Regions from separate parts of the Kribbella sp. NPDC051587 genome, predicted to be linked through region 2. Evidence: riboswitches for the same ligand, from Rfam matches in the RefSeq annotation. Region 2 holds a riboswitch; each other region holds the start of a gene.
What was found. Region 2 has a riboswitch for cobalamin ahead of cobN (cobaltochelatase subunit CobN). Riboswitches for the same ligand answer to the same signal wherever they lie in the genome.

Region 1 (6,943 bases), on a different contig from region 2:
GGGATGAGAACGATCGGGCGAATGGTGGGGATAGCAGCAGCTTCGGTGGCGTTGGTCGCCAGCGGCGCGGTGGTGGCTCAGGCACAGGACGGCCCGCACCACACCTACACCTGCGCCACCCAGGACGAGTGTGAGTCAGCACGACTCACCTACCGGCACTACCACTACCCCGTGTCCGAAGTCTGGTACCGCGACCCGGACTCGACCTGCGCTCCGGAGTGGCCGTGTGCTCCGGGTTGGCAGTTCCAGTGGGCGGAGTACTGAGCAAGCGACGTGGATGGCGTCCCCGCTCGGAGGTGGGACGCCATCCACCTGTCAGGCAGTACGGCGAGGGACCGGGATGACCAGTGGGGTCTTGGTGAGAGGGTCGGGGATGACCTCCGCGGTGAGGTTGAAGACCTTGGAAACCACGGCCGGGGTGATGACTTCGGCAGGAGTGCCGGTGGCGGCTACCTGGCCGTCTTTCAGGGCGATCAGGTGGTCGGCGTAGCGGGCGGCGAGGTTGAGGTCGTGGAGGACCAGTACGACGGTTTTGCCGTGCGCGCGGTTGAGGTCTTGGACCAGGTCGAGGATCTCCAACTGGTGTGCCAGGTCCAGGAAGGTGGTGGGTTCGTCGAGGAGCATGGTGTCGGCGTCTTGGGCGAGGGCCAGGGCGATCCAGACGCGTTGGCGTTGACCGCCGGAGAGTTCGTCCAACGACCGGTCCGCGAGGTCTGCGACGCCGGTGGCGGCCAGCGCGGAGTTGACCACGCGCTCGTCCTCGGGTGACCACTGGCGGAACCAGCGCTGGTGTGGGTGCCGGCCGCGACCGACCAGGTCGGCGACGGTGATGCCGTCGGGCGCGACTGGTTGTTGCGGGAGCATGCCGAGTTGGGTTGCCAGGCGACCGGCGCTGACCTTGGCCAGGTCGACGTCATCCAAATACACAGCACCACCACGGGGAGCGAGCAGCCGGGCAAGACCGCGCAGCAGGGTGGACTTCCCGCTGGCGTTCGCGCCGACGATGACCGTGATCCGCTGCCGCGGGATCAGCAGCGACAACGAGTGCACCACGGCGCGGCCGTCGTACGCGAGGGTTAGTTCTTCAGCACGGAGTTCGGTCATGTCAGCCTCCGGTACCGATGCGGTTGGCGCGAGCCATCAGGACGAGCAGGTACGGCGCTCCGAGGAACGCGGTCACGACACCGACCGGCAACTGCGTCGGAGCAAAGATTTCCCGGGCAATGAGGTCCGAAACGACCACCAGCAACGCGCCAAGAGCACCGGCCGCGAGCAGTCCGGCGACGCGTTCAGCCACCAATCGCCGAGCGAGCTGCGGAGCGACCAACGCCACGAAGGCAATCGGGCCTGCGGCCGCAGTCGCCAACGCAGCAAGGGCAACTCCAACGAGAATCAGCAACCCGCGCGAGAGCTCGACGCGACCGGCCAACGTTCGCGCCAGATCATCCCCGAGCTCCAGCAACCGCAACTGCCGCGCCCCAGCCAAAGCAGCCGGCAACAGAACCACCAACGCCGCACCAATCAGTACGACGTGCGTCCAGCTCCGCCCGGCGAGACTCCCGGCCAACCACTGCGATGCACTCTTCGCGGTGTAGATATCGGCCAACGTCAACAGGTACGCGGTCACCGACCCGATGATCGCCGTCACTCCAATACCCACCAGCACCAGCCGATACCCCGAGATCCCGTCCCGATAAGCCAGCAGATACACAACGATTGCCGACAGCAACGACCCCAACAGTGCACCAGCCGGAATCCATCCACTCCCGAGCACAGTGATCATCAGTACGGCGGCCAACGCGGCCCCGGCGTTGACCCCGATCAGGTCCGGACTCACCAGCGGATTACGCGCCAGCCGCTGGAAGATCGCCCCCGACACGGCGAACGCCGTACCGACGCCGATCCCGACCAGCACTCGTGGCAGCCGCCCGTTCACCACGATGTCGTTGAGGATCAACGTGCCATGACCGCTCAACGTCTCGAGCACCAACGGCAACGGAATCCGGTAGTCGCCCAAGGTCAGCGACAACGCCCCCACCGCAAGCGTCAGCACCCAAGCAACAACCGACCACACCACACTCGCACCATCGACACGTGTCGAGAACGGCCCGACCCGAAGCGTTTTCACAACGCCGCCGTACGACGTCGCCGGACCAGCGCGATGAACAACGGTGCACCGATCAGCGCGGTAATGATCCCGACCTGCAGCTCATCCGGTCGAACCACCAACCGCCCGACCACATCGGCGAGTAGCAGTACGGCGGGCGCCAGCACCATCGACCAGGGCAAGATCCACCGGTAGTCCGCCCCGACCAACGTCCGCGCGACATGCGGTACGGCGAGCCCCAGAAACCCGATCGGCCCAGCGATCGCAGTCGCCGTACCGGCCAGCACAACAACCGCCAACCCGGCCAACACGCGCACCACCATGACCCGAGTACCAAGCGACCGCGCCAGCTCATCACCCAACGCCAACTGGTTGAGCGATCGCCCCAACCCCAACGCCACAACGATGCCAACGGCAATGAACGGCACGGCCTGCCCGACCACCGAACCAGTTGCCAGCGTCAACGACCCGACCACCCAGAACCTGAAGGAATTCAACGTCGACAGATCCATCAGGGTGATCGCCGACGTCACCGACCCGAGCAGCGCGCTGATCGCCGCTCCCGCCAGCGCGAGCTTCACCGGCGTCGCTCCACCTCGCCCGATCGCACCGACCAGGTAGACGACCACCGTCGCCACCAACGCACCGCCCATCGCGAACCACACATAGCCCGTCAGGCTGTGTACCCCCAGCAGACCGATCGCCCCGACCACCGCGAGCGCCGCCCCGGCGTTCACCCCGAGAATCCCCGGATCCGCCAACGGATTGCGCGTCACGCCCTGCATCAACGCACCCGCCAACCCCAGCGCGGCCCCGGCCAACAATCCAGCAGCCGTCCGCGGCACCCGCAGGTACCGGATCACGCGATCGTTGTCGCTCCCGCTGAAGTTCGCCAGCGCCAGATAGACGTCATGCGCACCAAAATGCTGGTTCCCGATGCTCAACGACAGCAGCACCGAACCCGCGAGAACGGCGACACACAACAGCAGTCCGGCCGCACGCCACCTCATCGGAACAGATCAGGATGAATCGTCTTGGCGATGTCCTCGGTCGTGTAAGCACCCCGAACCCCGGCCGAGTGGTTCGCGAACAGCCACGGTACGACGTGTTTGGTGCGGACCGCCTTGAGGTTCTGGAACGCCGGGTTCGCGAGCATCTTGTCCACCTCCGGCTGGGACGACGCCGGCGTCAGCGACGCATCGCAACACCCACTGATCAGGATGTAGTCCGGGTTGCGCTTGATCAGTTCCTCGACGCCGATCTTCACGTTCCGCTTCGACGTCAGATCCGCGAACGCGTTCACGCCACCGGCCTGCTTGATCAGCACCGTCCCGAAGTCCGGACCACCGGAGACCGTCAGCCCGCCGCCCTCTAGCCCGGGCCGCAGGATCGCGACGGTCGGCTTCGGCGCGTTCTTCACCTTGGCCTCGACTGCGGCGATCCGGGCGGACTGGTCGGCGATCACGGCCTCGGCCCGGTCCTCGACCCCGAACAGCTTCCCGAGGCCGCGCAGATCGGCGTACACGTTGTCCATCGAGACACTCGACGGATCGATCGCCTCGTCGCCCTTGCCGTCGGCGGTCGGGCAGAGCGGGCTGAAGATCCAGGTCTGGACGCCGAGGTCGGCCAGGCTCTTGCGGCTGCCGAAGCTCTGGTCACTGCCACCACCGGCACTGAACACGTCGTTGAACCCGGACAGCACGAAGTCCGGGTTCGCCGCGAGCAGCTCCTCCCGGCTGGGCAGGTTCTTGTAGTACTTCGCCTTGGCCTGAGCGGTCGCGTACTCCGGGAGCACCTCCGCGTCCAGGTACGCCGTACCGACCAGGCGATCGGAGATCCCCAGCGCATGCGCCATCTCGATGGCCGGCTGGTACGCCGCGAACACGCGCTTCGGTGGACCGCTCACGGTGACGTCGAGACCGCAGTTCTGCACGGTGATCGTCGACCCGGGCGGGTTGACCGCTGTGGCCGTGCCGCACCCGGCGAGCAGGCCTAGCAGCAGGACAGGGAGAACAGACTTACGCAGCACGGAACCGCTCCTCCAGCACCTCGTGGACGGATCACATGCCGTGGCCGGTCTCCTGGCTGACGGGATTCCGCCCACCGACCTGGTCTTCCCAGTGCAGGACCAGTGACCTCCCCTCAGCAGGGAACGGCCGGTGAACTCCCGATCACAGTGGCGAGGGCCGCGCCGGCATCACACCGGCTTCCCGAACACCACGGCGCCGCCACAGTACCTCACCGGTACTGCGACAGCATCGCAAGTGCGAACTGGGTCATGGTGTCCGGGTTGATCGCCCGGGCCGGCAGCGGCACGAAGTCGACCAGCTGCCCCTCGCCGAGCCGGATCGTGGTCCGCCCGGTCGCGGTGTCGACGTACCCCTCGTCACCAAGCGGGAGTGCCTGCGCGGTCGGTGTCTTCCGGATCGCGGTCATCAGCTCGGCGGCCTTCGGCGTACGGCGTACCGACGTCGACAGCACGCTGTCCGCGGCGATCCAACCGCAGACCAGGTCACCGAGCTCGGTCTGTCCGTCGCGACGGAACATCACGGGCGCGCCCATCACCTTGGCCGCAGCGTCCGACCCGCGGTCACACTCCGGCCGGGTGACCAACGGCTCCGGCTCGGGCAGTCCGCCCACCTGACGAGCCACCTCTTCGGCCAGCACTATGTACCTCGCCAGCGTGGCCTTCGGCCCGGAGATCTTGTAGAGCCGGTTCTCCAGCAGGAAGACCACGAAGCTACTGGCCCCGAACCCCGGCGCGCTGGTCGCGGCGCTGCTCGCACCGATGACCGCAGGCTTGGCCGGCTCTCCCTTGTAAGCCTTCTGCACCGCCGCCAGCGTCGCCTTGGTCGCCGTCTGCACCGACCACCCGACCCGCAACACCGACCCACCCAGCCCCAGCAGGCAGCCGTCATACGTCACCGGTACGCCGAACTCGGCCGGCGGCGTCTTGGGCCGAATCTGCACGGACGGGACGTCGAGCGTCGCCTGCACCAGCGTCTGATCCATCCGAACGCAGATCGTGTCCGCGACCTTGGCCGTCGCCGGAGTGCTCGACGGTGTCTCCGAGGGGGTCTGCGACGGCGTCGTCGGGATCGAGACCAGTGGCGGCACACTGGGCGCGGTCTCCTGTCCGGGGCCGCTGCAACCGCTGACGAGCACTGAGAGTACGACGAGCGGCACAACCGGACGGATACGCATGGTGGGCCAAAGCCTACGCTTCGTCGGCCTCGGCCGCCCTGCGGAGATCGCGTTCGCGAATCGCGTGCTCGTCGGTGCGAGCGTCGTACCGCCAGAAGTCGCGCAGGGCCGCACCGGTGGCCGCGACACCTGCCACGCACAGGATCCCGCCGCTGACGATCGAGGTCCGGACGCTGGTCAGGTCAGCGACCAGTCCGGAGCGGGCCTGTCCGCCAAGCGGGCCGAGCATGTAGGAGAGCATCTCGATCCCGGCCAGCCGGCCGCGCATCTCGTCCGGGATCGTCTGGTTCCAGATCACCGACCGGAACAGGCCGGAGACCATGTCCGCCGCTCCGGCGAACGCGAGGAAGACGACCGCGACCCACATGTTCGGCGCCAGCCCGGCGATCCCGATCGCGGCGCCCCAGCAGGCGGCCGCCATCACGACAGCCCGGCCGTGGTGATGCACCCGGCGGGTCCAGCCGCTGGTCAGCGTCGCGATCATCGCCCCGACCGCCTCCGCGCTGTAGAGGACGCCGAGCAGCTTCGGTTCCTTCAGTACGTCGGTCGCGAACGCGGGGAACAGCACGATCGGCATCGCCATGAACATCCCGACCATGTCCACGACGTACGTCCCGAGCAGGTCCTTGCGGCGGGCGGCGTACCCGATCCCTTCGCCGATGACCCGCAGGCTCGGTGGTTGCGAGTGCTCGCCGACCCGGTACGGCTTGAGTCCCAGGTACATCAGGGTCGCGATCGCGAGTCCGGTCAGCTCGATCCCGAAGGCCCAGCTGATCCCGGCCGTCCCGACCAGCACGCCACCCAGCGCGGGACCGACGAGCTGACCGGCCTGCATGGTCAACGCGTTCAGCGCGACCGCGGCCGGCAGCTCCGAGTGCTTCACCACGCGCGGGAACAGCGCGTCCCGGCTCGGCCGCTGCAAGGACGCCGCGATCGCGTTCAGCGCGCCACAGACGTAGATGATCCACACCTGCGGGTTGGACAGCAGGGCGTTGCTCAGCAGTACGGCGCAGACCGCGACCTGCGCGATACCGGTGAAGATGAGCATCTTTCGGCGGTCCACGTGATCGGCCAGCGCACCGCCGTACAGGCCGAAGACGACCAGCGGCAGGATGTTGACCAGGCCCATCGCGCCGACCGCGAAGTTCGAGTGGGTCAGCGAATACAGCTGGTACGGCAGGGCGACGTACCCGAACATGCTGCCCAGGAAGAAGACCGAACCGGAGACCATCAGGATCCGGAAGTCACGCGAACCACGCCACGGAGTCAGGTCGACACGCAGCCGGGCCAGCCGCGCTCGGAAACTTGCTGCCACCGGCACATCCTGTCAGCTCCGGCCGCCGGGTGAAGAACCCTTTTCTCCCTACCGTGGAACCGATTGGTTGCCCTCGGCGTCAATCTTCCCGGATATTCACTGAGCGTATGGAGACAACCGGATGATCCCGACCAAGTCGGTACGCACCAAGGTGTTCGCCACCCTCGTCGCGGGGGCGGTCGCTGGTGCCACCCTGCTTGCGCCCGTGGCCGCGCAGGCCACGACCACCACCGCCGCCGCGGCCGCCGCGACGACCCAGGCCAGCGCGGTCTCCGACCTGCTCAAGCCGGGTCAGAAGCTGAAGGCCGGCAACTACA
Region 2 (6,943 bases):
CGCCGATGTCCGCCGTACGGCGACCCTGGCGCGGCGAGTCGGTATCGCGGCGGCTGGCGCGGCAGCGATCCTGGCAGTGGCGAGAGGACGGTTATGGGACTGAGCCGACGACCACTGCGGATCGCGTTGATACGGCACGGCGAGTCCGAGGCGAACCTGGACAAGTCGATCTACGAGCGAGTGCCGGACCACTCCGTGGCGCTGACGGCGCACGGGTGGGAGCAGGCGGCTCTCGCCGGGCAGGAGCTCCGCGACCTGTTCGAGAACGAGCCGATCCGGGTGTACGTCTCGCCGTACCTGCGCACCCTGGAGACGCTCAAGGGCCTCAATCTCGACGACCTGATCGGGATCGCCCGGGAGGAGCCGCGGCTGCGTGAGCAGGACTGGGCGAACTTCCAGGACACCGAGGACATCGAGCGCCAGGAGAAGCTGCGCGATGCCTACGGGCATTTCTTCTACCGGTTCACCCATGGTGAGTCGGGGTCGGACGTGTACGACCGGGTGTCGAGCTTCCTCGAGACGATGCACCGCGACTTCGAGCAGGCGGACGCACCGCGCAACGTGCTGCTGGTGTCGCACGGACTGACCATGCGGCTGTTCTGCATGCGGTGGTTCCACTGGTCGGTCAAGTACTTCGAGACGCTGCGCAACCCGGGCAACGCCGAAACACGCGTGCTGCTGCGGCAGCCGGACTACCGGTACAAGCTGGACCGACCGTTCGAACAGTGGACGACGACTTACGAGCCGAAAGAACAGGAGCGCGCCGCGTGGTTGTAGAGCAGACCCGTCAGGCAGCCATCGAACTGCTGGAGAGCCTGCGGCCGGCACAGCGCAGTCTGATCCAGGCGCCGTTCGACACCCCGGACCACCAGGAGTGGACCTACCTGCCCGGGCCTCGACCCGGCCTGCCGCTGTCCGCGCTCAGCCCGGAGCAGCAGCAGTTGGCGCTGCGGCTGATCGCCCTTGGCTGCAGCGAACGCGGCTTGGCCGACTCACTCGCCGTACTGGACGCTGAGGTGATCCTGCGCGGGCACCCGGTGCCTACGACTGCAGACTGGCAGGACTCGCTGGCCACGCCCGGCTACTTCCTGCGGATCCTGGGCGACCCCGCCGCGTTCGAGCCGTGGGCCTGGCGGCTGAACGGCCACCACCTGGCGATCCACGTGACGCTGGTCGACGGTGCGATCTCGTTCACCCCGTCATTCATCGGCTCCAACCCAGCCGTGGCTCCCTCGGGCCGACGCTTCCTGGCTGGCGAGCACGACCTGGGCTTCCAGCTCTTGGACGCGTTGGACGACAGCCAGCGAGCCGTCGCTGTCGTCTCACCCGACGCACCGGACGACATCCTCACCCGGCACGACCCGGTCGCCGACCCGTCGCTCCTGCGCCGCGGACTCGCGTACGGCGACATGACCGCCGAACAGCGCCAGCTCCTCAGCCTCCTGCTCGGCCAGTACGTCGGTCGCGCAGCCGGCCCGATCGGTCTCCTGACCTGGCAGGACCTGACCGAGCAGGGCATGGAGAACCTCACCTTCGCCTGGGCCGGCGAAACCACCCCCGGCATCGGCCACCGCCACTACTACTCCCTGGCCGCCCCGACCTTCCTGGCCGAGTACGACAACACCCAGGACAACGCCAACCACATCCACGCCGTCTGGCGCTCCCATCGCTCCGACTGGGGCACCGACCTCCTCGCCGCCCACTACGCAGCCCACCGCTGAACACAGCGTCCGAAAACACGCCGACCACGTGCTGCAACCCTTCGGACGCTGTGGACCAGTTGTTCGCAGCGTCCGAAAACACGCCGACGAGGTACTACGGGGCTTCGGACGTTGTGCAGGGGGTCGGATAGGGTTCAGGGGTTCAGCGACGGCTGTGCAGGAACCCGGTGTGAGTCCGGGACGGTCCCGCCACTGTGACCCAGCGATGGGGAGTCAGGAACTGCTGCTGTCGCACCTCCGGCCGGGGCGTGGATACCCCCAGGAAGGACCGGTTCAGCGTGCCCGCGAACCTGTTGCTGTTGTCTACTGCCGACACCGACCTACTGGCTGCGGCGGAGGCGGGAACCGGGTGGAAGGTCGCGAACCCGGCGCGCCTGGAGCTGTCTGAGCTCGCTCCGCTGCTGGACGCCGCGCAGATCGTGGTGGTGCGGCTCCTGGGCGGTAAGCGCGCCTGGGAGGACGGACTGGACGCCGTACTCGCGTCTGGCAAGCCCACCGTGGTGGTGAGCGGTGAGGCGGCACCTGATGCGGAGCTGATGTCGCTGTCGACCGTGCGGGCGGGGGCGGTGACCGAGGCGCTGGCGTACCTGCGGGAGGGCGGCGCGGACAACCTGCGGAACCTGGCCGGCTTCCTGAGCGACACCATCCTCCTCACCGGCGACGAATTCGACCCGCCGGCCGCGCTCCCGGCGTACGGGGTGCGTGGGACCTTCACTGACGACGACCGGCCGGTGGTCGGGATCGTCTACTACCGGGCGCATGAGATCGCCGGCAACACGGCGTTCGTCGACACGCTCGCTGCTGCGGTGGAGGCGGCCGGTGCACAGCCGCTGCCCGTGTACTGCGGGACGCTGCGCGGGCTGGACCCGACGAGCGACGAGAACGCCGGACTGTTCGAGCTGCTGCGCAAGTGCGACGTACTGGTCACCACGCTGCTCGCAGCGGGCGGTTCGGTCGCTGCGAACGCCAGCGCCGGGGGAGCGGACGACGCCTGGGACGCGGGCGCGCTGGCCGCACTCGACATCCCGCTGATTCAGGGGCTCGCACTCACGTCGACCCGCGAGCAGTGGCTCGCCAGTGACGCGGCGATCAGCCCGCTGGACGCTGCCACGCAGGTGGCGATCCCTGAGTTCGACGGCCGGATCATCACGATCCCGTTCTCGTTCAAGGCGTACGACGCCGACGGGCTGGCGCGGTACGCGCCGGATCCGGAGCGGTGCACCCGGCTGGCCGGGATCGCGGTCGCCCACGCCCGCCTGCGACACGTCCCGGTGCCCGAGAAGCGGCTCGCGCTCGTGCTCTCGTCGTACCCGACCAAGCACGCCCGGATCGGGAACGCGGTCGGTCTCGACACCCCCGCCTCGGCGGTCCAGCTGCTCGGCAAGCTCGAGGAGGCCGGGTACGACCTCGGCGGGCTCGACCTCAGCGAGTTGCAGGGCGCTGACGGTGCGGACGGGCTGATCCACCGGCTGATCGCGACCGGCGGTCACGACGTCGACTGGCTGACCGACGAGCAGCTCGAGAACGCCGTGGCCAAGGTGCCGCTGTCCACGTACGCGAAGTGGTTCGGCCAGGTCCCGGAAACGTTGCGTGAGGCAATGACCGAGGCCTGGGGCGAGGCGCCCGGATCCCTGTACGTCGACACCTCCGGACCCGAGACTGCGATCGCGCTGGCCGCGTTGCGGTTCGGGAACGTCGTACTGATGATTCAGCCGCCGCGTGGTTTCGGCGAGAACCCGGTCGCGATCTACCACGATCCCGACATGGCTCCGTCGCACCACTACCTGGCGGCGTACCGGTGGTTGGAGAACGCGCCGGCCGACGGTGGGTTCGGGGCACACGCTGTCGTGCACCTGGGCAAGCACGGAACGCTCGAGTGGTTGCCGGGCAAGGGCATCGGGATGGCGGCCGACTGCGCGCCGGACGCCGTGCTCGGGAACCTGCCGATGGTCTACCCGTTCATCGTCAACGACCCCGGTGAGGGAACGCAGGCCAAGCGGCGGGCGCACGCGGTCGTGGTCGACCACCTGGTGCCGCCGATGGCACGGGCCGAGACGTACGGCGACATGGCCAAGCTGGAGTACCTGCTCGACGAGTATGCGACGGTGCAGGCGCTCGACCCGGAGAAGGTCCCGACGCTGCGGGCACAGATCTGGACCCTGATCCAGGCGGCGCAACTGCACCACGATCTGCATACCGACGAGAAGCCGGACGACGAGGCGTTCGACGAATTCGTCCTGCACCTGGACGGCTATCTGTGTGAGATCAAAGACGTTCAGATCCGTGACGGCCTGCACATCCTTGGCGGCGTACCGGCCGGCGAGGCGCGGATCAACCTGGTGCTCGCCGTACTGCGGGCGCGGCAGCTGTGGGGCGGTTCGTACTCGATCCCCGGCCTGCGGGCTGCACTGGGGGAGACCTTCGGCGTCGACGAGGCCGAGCTGCTCGCGAACCCTGGTCTGGCCGCTGAGCTGACCGAGCTCGCGACACTGGCCGACCTGCCCGCGGTGAGTGGTGCAGACGGTGTCGACATCCTGGAGGCGGCCGCGCGCAAGCTGGTCGTCGCGATGGAGACGCTCAACTGGGATGCGTCGAAGGTGCCGGTCGTTGTCACCGAGGTCATCGGCCGCTCGTCGGTGGGCGTCGAGTCCGCGCTGACCTTCGCCGCGACCGAGGTCGTACCGCGGCTCAACGGCACTTCAGCTGAGCTGACGAACGTGCTGCGTGCACTGGACGGCCGGTTCGTCGAGGCAGGCCCGTCGGGTTCACCGACCCGCGGTCTGGTCAACGTGCTGCCGACCGGACGGAACTTCTACGCGGTCGACCCGAAGGCGATCCCGAGCCGCAACGCCTGGGACGTTGGCGTCGCGCTGGCCGACTCGCTGCTGGCCCGGCACCAGGCCGAGACCGGCGAATGGCCGCGCTCGGTCGGTCTGACGGTCTGGGGTACGTCGGCGATGCGGACCCAGGGCGATGACCTGGCCGAGGTGCTGTGGCTGCTCGGCTGCCGCCCGGTCTGGGACGAGGCCTCGCGCCGCGTCACCGGGTTCGAGGTGGTGAGCCTGGAGGAGCTGGGCCGGCCGCGGATCGACGTGACGATCCGGATCTCCGGGTTCTTCCGGGACGCGTTCCCACACGTCGTACAGCTGCTCGACGAGGCGGTCCGGACGGTCGCGGCACTGGATGAAGATGCCGCCGACAACTATCTCCGCGCCCACGTCGACGATGACGTTGCCGCGGGCAACGACGTACGGTCGGCAACGGCTCGGGTGTTCGGATCCAAGCCCGGCTCGTACGGCGCCGGCCTGTTGCCGTTGGTGGACGCGCGGAACTGGCGGACCGACGCCGAGCTGGCCGAGGTCTACGCGGTCTGGGGCGGGTACGCGTACGGCAAGGACCTGGACGGAGCCGAGGCGCGCGGGTCGATGGAGCGCGCGTACGCGCGGATCCAGGTGGCGGCCAAGAACGCGGACACCCGTGAGCACGACATCATGGATTCCGACGACTACTTCCAGTACCACGGCGGCATGATCGCGATGGTGCGGCACCTGACCGGGTCGAACCCGAAGGCCTACGTCGGCGACTCCGCCGTACCGGCGCAGGTGAAGACCCGGACGCTGGAGGAAGAGACCAAGCGGGTCTTCCGGGCGCGGGTCGTGAACCCGCGGTGGATGGCCGCGATGCGGCGGCACGGGTACAAGGGCGCCTTCGAGATGGCGGCGACCGTCGACTACCTCTTCGGGTACGACGCGACCGCGGGCGTGGTCGACGACTGGATGTACGAGACGCTCACCACCGAGTACGTCGCGGATCCGGAGATGGCCGAGTTCTTCCGCAAGTCCAACCCCTGGGCCCGGCACGGGATCGCCGAGCGGCTGCTCGAGGCCGCCCAGCGCGGCTTGTGGTCCGCGCCGTCGCCCGAAGCCTTGGAGACCCTGCGGAACGCAGTCCTTGAGACGGAGGGTGACATCGAGGACCGCGGCTGATTGGGTGGAGGTATGGCGCGGATCCTGATCACCAACGATGACGGTTTCCAGGCACCCGGGATCCGCGCGCTCGCTCCGGCGATCGCCGAGCTCGGCCACGACGTGTTCGTGGTCGCGCCGCTCGACGACCAGAGCGGCGTCGGCTCGGCGCGGGTCGGGGTGGCCAACCGGCCGATCCAGACCGTCGTCGAGGAAGCCGGCGGCATCAGCTACCGCGGGGTCGCCGGGACGCCTGCACTCGCGGTGACGCTGGCCACGCTCGGCGCGTTTGGTCCGGCGCCGGATCTGGTGCTGTCGGGGATCAACCGCGGCCACAACATCGGCGTACCGATCTTCCACTCGGGCACCGTCGCCGCGGCCCTGACCGCAGCCGGTCAGGGCGTCTCTGGCGTCGCGATCAGCATCCAGGGCATCGACCCCGTGCACTGGTCGACGGCGGCAACGATGGCCGGCGAAGCACTGGCGTGGATCGCGGCCGAGCCGGTGGGGACCGCGCTCAGCCTCAACGTGCCGGACCTACCGATCGACGAGCTGGCGGGAGTGCGGCACGCAACGCTGACCCCGATCACGCGCGAGCGGTTGGTGGCGACCACGGCTCCGACCGGCGAACCGATGATCGCCGTCGCCCCGCTCCGACCCGACCCACCCGCCGGTTCCGACGAGGCGCTGCTGCGGGCCGGCTACGTCACGGTCAGCCCGCTCGTCGGGATCCGTGTGCTGCCGGAGGACGATGCCGCGATCGCGTTGGCGAAGCGACTGTCGTCGTACCGATGAGCCTGTACGTCGAGCAGTACGGCGACCCGGATGCGCCGCCGCTGCTGTTCATCCACGGTCACGGCGGTGGATACCACTGGACGCAGTGCCAGGGCGAGCGACTCGGTTCGCAGCTGCACGTGATCTCGCCGGACCAACGCGGCGTACTGCGGTCCGACCCGGCTGACGTCGAGATCCGGATGGACCTCCTGATCTCCGACTTCGAGGAGCTCCGTCAGCAGTTGGGTATCGAGCGCTGGGCGATCCTCGGTCACTCGGCCGGCGGCAACTACGCCGTCTCCTACGCTCTCCAGCATCCCGACTCGGTCTCCGCCGTCATCTTCGACTGCCCCTGCTGGGACTTCGACGCCAACGACCGCTACCGGCTCCCGATCTTCGCCGACCTCTACGACCAGGCCGGCGACCCCGAGACCGCCGCCCGCTGCCGCGCCCTCGCCGCCCTGCCCCGCCGCCTCACCCCCG
Region 3 (6,943 bases), on a different contig from region 2:
GCTGATCGGTGTCGTGGCCGGTATCCCGCAGGGCCTGAACGGCTTGGCCAACCAGAACGCGCTCTACCGCCAGGCCGATCCCGCTCGCATCGGTTCCTCCGCGGGCCTGCTCCGAACCTGCACCTACCTCGGCGCGCTGATCGCTGCCGCCGCCAACGCCCACTTCTTCGCGAGCGGAGCGACAACGCCAGGTCTGCACGAGCTGGCCTGGTTCCTGCTCGTCATCGCCACGCTGCTCACCGCCGTCACGCTGACCGATCGATCCCTTGCCTGAAAGGACCGCCGTGCCCATCACCACCATCGACCCCAAGACCGCGCTCGTCGTCATCGACCTGCAGAACGCCCTCAAAGCCTTCCCCGGTACGCCGTACTCGATCGCGGACGTGATCGCCCGCAACGTCGAGCTCACCGACGCCTTCCGCAAACGCGACCTCCCCGTCGTACTGGTCCGGGTCAGCATCCGCCCCGACGGCTCCGACTGGGTCCCCGGCCGCACCGACGAAGGCCCCCGCCCAGCCGGCCAGATGCCCGCGGGCGCCGACGAGATCATCGACGAGCTCGCCGGTCACCCCGAGGACATCGTCGTCACCAAACGCAACTGGGGCGCCTTCCACGGCACCGACCTGGACATCCAGCTCCGCCGCCGCGGCATCACCCAGGTCGTCATCACCGGCGTCGCCACCACCTACGGCGTCGAATCCACCGCCCGCGCCGCCCACGAACACGGCTACCACGTCACCATCCCCACCGACGCCATCACCGACCGCGCCGAAGACTCCCACGCCCACGCCCTCACCCACGTCTTCCCCCGCCTAGCCGAAACCGGTACGACGGCCGACCTGCTCAACGCCCTCACCAAAACCCACCCCTAACTCCCACCCAAGCGCTCGTGCCCCCACTGATCAACCGGTCCGGCCGCTAACGTCCGAACGACCTGCGGGCGTGGTCAGCGTGTTTGCGGACGTTAGCGCGGGGCCGGCCGTAACGTCCGAAGGAATCGCACGTCATGGCTGCGATTCCTTCGGACGTTAGGCACCGGCGCTCCCGTCGTACTGGGGTTAGTCCCAGCTGAGGCCGGAGGAGGACTGGTACTCGATGACTCGGGTCTCGAAGAAGTTCTTCTCCTTCTTGAGGTCCATGACTTCGGACATCCAGCCGAACGGGTTGCGGGTCTCGCCGAAGATGGGGGCGAGGCCGATCTGCTCGGCGCGGCGGTCGGTGATGAAGTGCATGTACTGCTCGCAGAGGTCCGCGGTCAGGCCGAGCATGCCGTTCGGCATCGTCGAGCGGCCGTAGGCGACCTCGAGCTCGCAGGCCTCGGTGAGCATCTGCCGGACCTCGGCCTGGAACTCGGCCGTCCACAGGTGCGGGTTCTCCTGCTTGATCTGATTGATGCAGTCGATGCCGAAGTTCAGGTGGATCGACTCGTCGCGCAGGATGTACTGGTACTGCTCGGCGATGCCGACCATCTTGTTGCGGCGGCCGAGTGAGAGGATCTGCGCGAAGCCGGTGTAGAACCACATGCCCTCGAAGACCACGTAGAACGCGATCAGGTCACGCAGGAACGCCGTGTCGGACTCCGGCGTACCGGTCGTGAAGTCCGGGTCCTCGAGATGCTGGGTGTACTTCAGGGCCCAGGCGTCCTTGTCGGAGATCGACGGGACCTCGCGGTACATGTTGAACAGCTCGCCCTCGTCCAGACCGAGCGACGTACAGATGTATTGGAAGGTGTGCGTGTGCACGGCCTCCTCGAACGCCTGGCGCAGCAGGTACTGCCGGCACTCGGGGTTGGTGAGCTGGCGGTAGACGGCGAGCACGATGTTGTTCGCGACCAGGGACTCCGCGGTGGCGAAGAAGCCGAGGTTGCGCTTGAGCATCAGGCGCTCGTCGTCGGTGAGGCCGTCTTTCGACTTCCATAGCGAGATGTCGGCCTGCATCGAGACCTCGGTCGGCATCCAGTGGTTGTTGCAGCCGGCCAGGTACTTGTCCCAGGCCCACGTGTACTTCAGCGGGAGCAGCTGGTTGACGTCGGCGCGGGCGTTGATCATCGCCTTGTCGGAGACGTCGATGCGCGAGGCGCCGACGGTGATCGAGCCGAGGCCCGTGGCGTTGTCGGTCGTGGTCACTGGCAGGCCTCGCAGTCAGGGTCTTCGAGCGAGCAGATCGCTCCGGTCGGTTCGGGCAGCGGAGCGTTGTCGATGACTGAGGCAGCGGTGACCGGTACTGGGGTTGTCACCTGGGCCGGGATGGTGGCGGAGACCGCGTTGAGCTTGCCGTCGGTGCCCTGCAGTGTCGACTTCTCGACGTGGGTCTTCGACTGTGAACGCAGGTAGTACGTCGTCTTCAGCCCGTAGCGCCAGGCGTTGCGGTAGAGCTCGTCGAGCGCCTTGCCGGACGGCGAAGCCATGTACAGGTTGAGCGACTGCGCCTGGTCGATCCACTTCTGCCGGCGCGACGCGGCCTCGATCAGCCACAGCGGGTCGATCTCGAACGCGGTCGCGTACAGCTCGCGCAGGTCGGCCGGGACGCGGTCGATGTTCGTCAGGATGCCGTCGTGGTACTTGAGGTCGGAGACCATCACCTGGTCCCACAGCCCACGCGCCTTCAGGTCGTTGACCAGGTACGGGTTCGCGACCGTGAACTCGCCGGACATGTTCGACTTCACGAACAGGTTCGAGTACGCCGGTTCGATCGACTGGCTGACCCCGCAGATGTTGGAGATCGTCGCGGTCGGCGCGATCGCCATCACGTTGGAGTTCCGCATGCCGTCGCGCAGCACCTTGGTGCGCAGGGCGTCCCAGTCCAGCGACTTGGTGTCGTCCAGGATCACGTCACCCTTGCGAGCTGTGCGCAGGATCTCCAGCGAGTCGATCGGCAGCACGCCCTTGCTCCACAGCGAACCGTCGTACGTCGAGTAGGCGCCACGCTCGGCGGCCAGATCGCTGGAGGCCTCGATCGCGTGGTAGCTGATCGCCTCCATCGAGCTGTCGGCGAAGGCGATGGCGGCCTCCGACGAGTACGGGATGCGGAGTGAGAACAGCGCGTCCGCGAAGCCCATCAGGCCGAGGCCGACCGGACGGTGCCGTTGGTTGGCGCGCTCCGACTCGGGCGTCGTGTAGAAGTTCACGTCGATGACGTTGTCGAGCATCCGGACCGCGGTCTTCACCGTGTCGCGGAGCAGATCAGCGTCCAGGCCGGTCTCGGTCAGGTGCGCGACCAGGTTGACCGAGCCCAGGTTGCAGACCGCGGTCTCGTCGACCGTCGTGTTCAGCGTGATCTCGGTGCACAGGTTCGACGAGTGCACGACACCGCTGTGCTGCTGCGGCGACCGCAGGTTGCACGGGTCCTTGAAGGTGATCCACGGGTGACCGGTCTCGAACAGCACGGTCAGCATCCGGCGCCACAGGTCCAGCGCGCGGACCCGGCGGAAGACCCGGATCTCACCGCGGTCGGCGGCCGCCTCGTACTTCTCGTACGCCGTCCGGAACTCGGTCCCGAACAGGTCGTGCAGGTCCGGGACCTCGTCGGGCGAGAACAGCGTCCACTGGCCGTCGGCCTCGACCCGCTGCAGGAACAGGTCCGGCACCCAGTTGGCGGTGTTCATGTCGTGCGTCCGGCGGCGCTCGTCGCCGGTGTTCTTGCGCAGGTCGAGGAACTCCTCGATGTCCATGTGCCAGGTCTCGAGGTACGCGCAGACCGCACCCTTGCGCTTGCCGCCCTGGTTGACCGCGACGGCGGTGTCGTTGGCGATCTTCAGGAACGGTACGACGCCCTGCGACTCACCGTTGGTACCACGGATCTTGGCGCCGATCCCGCGGACCGGGGTCCAGTCGTTGCCGAGACCGCCGGAGTACTTGGCGAGCAGGGCGTTGTTGCGGATCCCGGCGAAGATGCCGGACAGGTCGTCGTCCACCGTGGTGAGGAAGCAGGACGAGAGCTGCGGACGCGTAGTACCGGAGTTGAACAGCGTCGGTGTCGACGACATGAAGCGGAACGAGCTGAGCAGCTCGTAGAACTGGATCGCGCGGCCCTCCCGGTCCTCCTCGCGCAGCGCCATCCCCATCGCGACCCGCAGGAAGAACGCCTGCGGCAGCTCGAACCGGGTCTTGTCGATGTGCAGCAGGTAGCGGTCGTAGAGCGTCTGCAGCCCGAGGAAGGCGAAGTCCAGGTCGCGCTCGGGGTGGATCGCCGCGGCCAGCCGGTCCAGGTCGAAGGTGGCCAGCTCGGGGTCGAGCAGGCCGGCCTCGATCCCGGTCGCGATGTAGCGCGGGAAGTATGCGGGGTAGGCCGTGGCCATGTCGGCCTGGCTGGCCTGCCGCGGCTCGCCGTGCACGCGACCGAGCGCCTCGCGGCGGATCTGGTCGAGCAGCAGGCGGGAGGCGGCGTAGCTGTACTGCGGCTCGGTCTCGACGTAGGACCGGGCGGCCATCACCAGCGCCAGCTCTACCTCGTGCTGGGCGATGCCGTCGTAGCAGGAGCCGATCGTCTCGTTCAGGATCTGCTCGGAATCGACCGCGTCCAACCCGGCGGCGGCCTCGGCGACGATCACGCGCAGTCGCTCGACGTCGAGCGGAGCGCGGGTCCCGTCGGCCTGGCGGACCGACACGACCGGCTTGGTCTCGGCCAGCTCCGCGGCGTCGGCGGGGGTGCGGGCCTTGTTGCGCTCCTCGCGGTACAGCACGTAGGCCCGGGCGACCTGATGCTCTCCCGCGCGCATCAGAGCCAGCTCGACCTGGTCCTGGATGTCCTCGACCTGGACGCTGCGGGTGTCACCGCGCCGCGTCAGCGCCTCGACGACCCGGCCGGTCAGGTCGGTCACCAGGTCCCGGACCCGGTGGGTGGCGCCGGCGTCGTTGCCCTCGACCGCGAGGAACGCCTTCGTGACGGCGACCGAGATCTTGGTCGCGTCGAAATCGGTGTTGCTGCCATCGCGGCGTACGACGGTCAGCTGGGTCCCGTGGCCGGCCTCGTCGGCCGCCGATCGGGAGGTGGAAGCGATGGTCACAAGTGCTCTTCTCTCGCTACGCGTACGGAGGACCGCGACTGTGAGAGCACGCGCGCACGACGAGACGACAGCACCGGCCGGACACTGGTCATCACGCCCTGCGACCCACCCTCGAGGTCTCGGACCGTGTGCACCGGCGGTGCACACGCCGGCGACAGGTACCCGGACTCGCGGAGACCTGTCGGCATCCGCTCACCGTTGCGGGGCAGCTCCGGAATTGCACCGGATTCCCCTGACCGCCAGCGAGAAGGACTCTAGGTCAGTCGCAACATCTAGTGGTAACCGACACGCCGTCCACGACATGTTGTGGTTCTCAAGCGGCGGTGCCATACAGATCCTGTAACGTCATGATCTCTGATCCGTGATGAATCAGCTCGCGATTGAGACGTAACACGACGTGCCCGAACGGCTCCTCGGCGTCCAGTGCGGTCGCCTGACTGAGCCCCGTCACCGTCACCTGGTCCTCCATCAGCGCCGCGATCCCGTCCTGCCAGGCCTCGACCCAATGCGTCAGCCACGCCACCGCGTCGCGCGCGTTCCCATGCAGCGTGATGTCCCCACGGCCCTGCTCCCGCGGCCCGAACGTCCACTCCCACCGCTCGAAGAACGTCTCCGTCAGATGCGCGATCAACCACGCGATCGTCCGCGGCCCCCGATGATCCGGCTCGTCCGGCCACTGCGCCACCCACTCCCCGGCCCCCTGTGACCGGTAATGGCTCGGGTAATGCCGCCGCACGACGGTCAACGCCTCACCCCGCGGCTGCCAGAAGTACTCCTCATCGGTCAGCCGCGCCAACCGCCCCGACAGCACCAGCCAACTGAACCCCAACTGCCCCCGCACCATCGCCATCGCCGACGGCTCGTGCAACAGCTCCCAGTCGAACATGTGTTCGAATGTAGAACTGCGCTCGCCTCGGTGTCAAACAGTGATCTGGGAACCCACGATGACGACTTGTTCGCGGGGGAGGTGGAAGTACTCCGCTGCGTCGGCGGTGATGGCGGTGGTGGCGAGGAAGATGTGTTTGCGCCAGCGGGGCATGCCGGGGGTGTCGCCCAGTTTGAGTTCGATGGCGGAGAGGAAGTAGGAGGTGTCGTCGGGGTCGACGGTGAGCTCGGTGCTCTGGGCGGCGGCCTGGGTGAGGATCTCGGGGACGTTGGCGTTCTCGACGTAGCCCAGGCGGGCGGTGACGTGGATGATGCCGTCGTCGGTGTAGCCGAGGTCGTCGACCAGGACGCGTTCCTCTTCGGGGGCGTGCGGGACGGTGAGGGTCTCGATCGACAGGATGACCACGTTGCGGTGCAGGACGTGGTTGTGCTCGACGTTGGCGCGCATCGCGAGCGGCACGGTGGTGTTGCCGCGGTTGAGGAAGACCGCCGTACCGGGGACGCGGGTGATCGGGCGCTCGTGCAGGGTGTCGATGAACTCGCGGAGCAGGCCTTCTTCCTTCTCGCGCTTGGCCGTGACGAGCTGGCGGCCCTGCTGCCAGGTGATCAGGACAGTGAAGACGGTGACCGCGATCAGCAGCGGCAGCCAGCCGCCGTGGACGAACTTGGTCAGGTTGGCGGCGAGGAACAGCAGTTCGACACTGAGGAAGAAGGTGGCGCCGACAATGACCATCCACAGCGGTTTGCGCCACTGTTTGCGGACGAGGTAGAAGAACAGCAGCGAGTTGATGACGATCGTCCCGGTGACCGCCATCCCGTAGGCGAACGCCAGGGCGGCTGAGCTCTCGAAGGCGAAGACCAGGGTCAGTACGGCGATCATCAGTGCCCAGTTCACCCAGGGCACGTAGATCTGCCCGGCGCTCTCGGTCGAGGTGTACCTGATCCGTAGCCGGGGCAGGTAGCCGAGCTGGACGGCCTGGTGCGCGACCGAGAAGGCGCCGGTGATCACGGCCTGGGCGGCGATGACGGTGGCGGCGGTGGCCAGCACCACCA

Region 1: it holds a riboswitch for cobalamin, as region 2 does, so the genes downstream of both, ACIA49_RS19965 (ABC transporter substrate-binding protein) here and cobN (cobaltochelatase subunit CobN) in region 2, are expected to answer to the same signal.
Region 3: it holds a riboswitch for cobalamin, as region 2 does, so the genes downstream of both, ACIA49_RS27430 (ribonucleoside-diphosphate reductase subunit alpha) here and cobN (cobaltochelatase subunit CobN) in region 2, are expected to answer to the same signal.

What each region holds. Positions count from the first base shown of each region.
Region 1 is NZ_JBITDE010000005.1:131,159-138,101, forward strand. Features, by position in the region: gene ACIA49_RS19945 (hypothetical protein) at 4-264, shown strand; gene ACIA49_RS19950 (ABC transporter ATP-binding protein) at 316-1,104, opposite strand; gene ACIA49_RS19955 (FecCD family ABC transporter permease) at 1,106-2,128, opposite strand; gene ACIA49_RS19960 (FecCD family ABC transporter permease) at 2,125-3,117, opposite strand; gene ACIA49_RS19965 (ABC transporter substrate-binding protein) at 3,114-4,136, opposite strand; cobalamin riboswitch at 4,161-4,355, opposite strand; gene ACIA49_RS19970 (hypothetical protein) at 4,346-5,311, opposite strand; gene ACIA49_RS19975 (MFS transporter) at 5,325-6,626, opposite strand; gene ACIA49_RS19980 (hypothetical protein) at 6,748-6,943, shown strand, end outside.
Region 2 is NZ_JBITDE010000011.1:90,945-97,887, reverse strand. Features, by position in the region: gene ACIA49_RS31435 (cobalamin biosynthesis protein) at 1-103, shown strand, start outside; gene ACIA49_RS31430 (phosphoglycerate mutase family protein) at 94-777, shown strand; gene ACIA49_RS31425 (DUF3500 domain-containing protein) at 768-1,721, shown strand; cobalamin riboswitch at 1,843-1,964, shown strand; gene cobN (cobaltochelatase subunit CobN) at 2,000-5,707, shown strand; gene surE (5'/3'-nucleotidase SurE) at 5,720-6,481, shown strand; gene ACIA49_RS31410 (alpha/beta fold hydrolase) at 6,478-6,943, shown strand, end outside.
Region 3 is NZ_JBITDE010000008.1:203,670-210,612, reverse strand. Features, by position in the region: gene ACIA49_RS27445 (MFS transporter) at 1-274, shown strand, start outside; gene ACIA49_RS27440 (isochorismatase family protein) at 285-872, shown strand; gene ACIA49_RS27435 (ribonucleotide-diphosphate reductase subunit beta) at 1,059-2,132, opposite strand; gene ACIA49_RS27430 (ribonucleoside-diphosphate reductase subunit alpha) at 2,123-5,005, opposite strand; cobalamin riboswitch at 5,141-5,288, opposite strand; gene ACIA49_RS27425 (DinB family protein) at 5,319-5,891, opposite strand; gene ACIA49_RS27420 (potassium transporter Kup) at 5,925-6,943, opposite strand, start outside.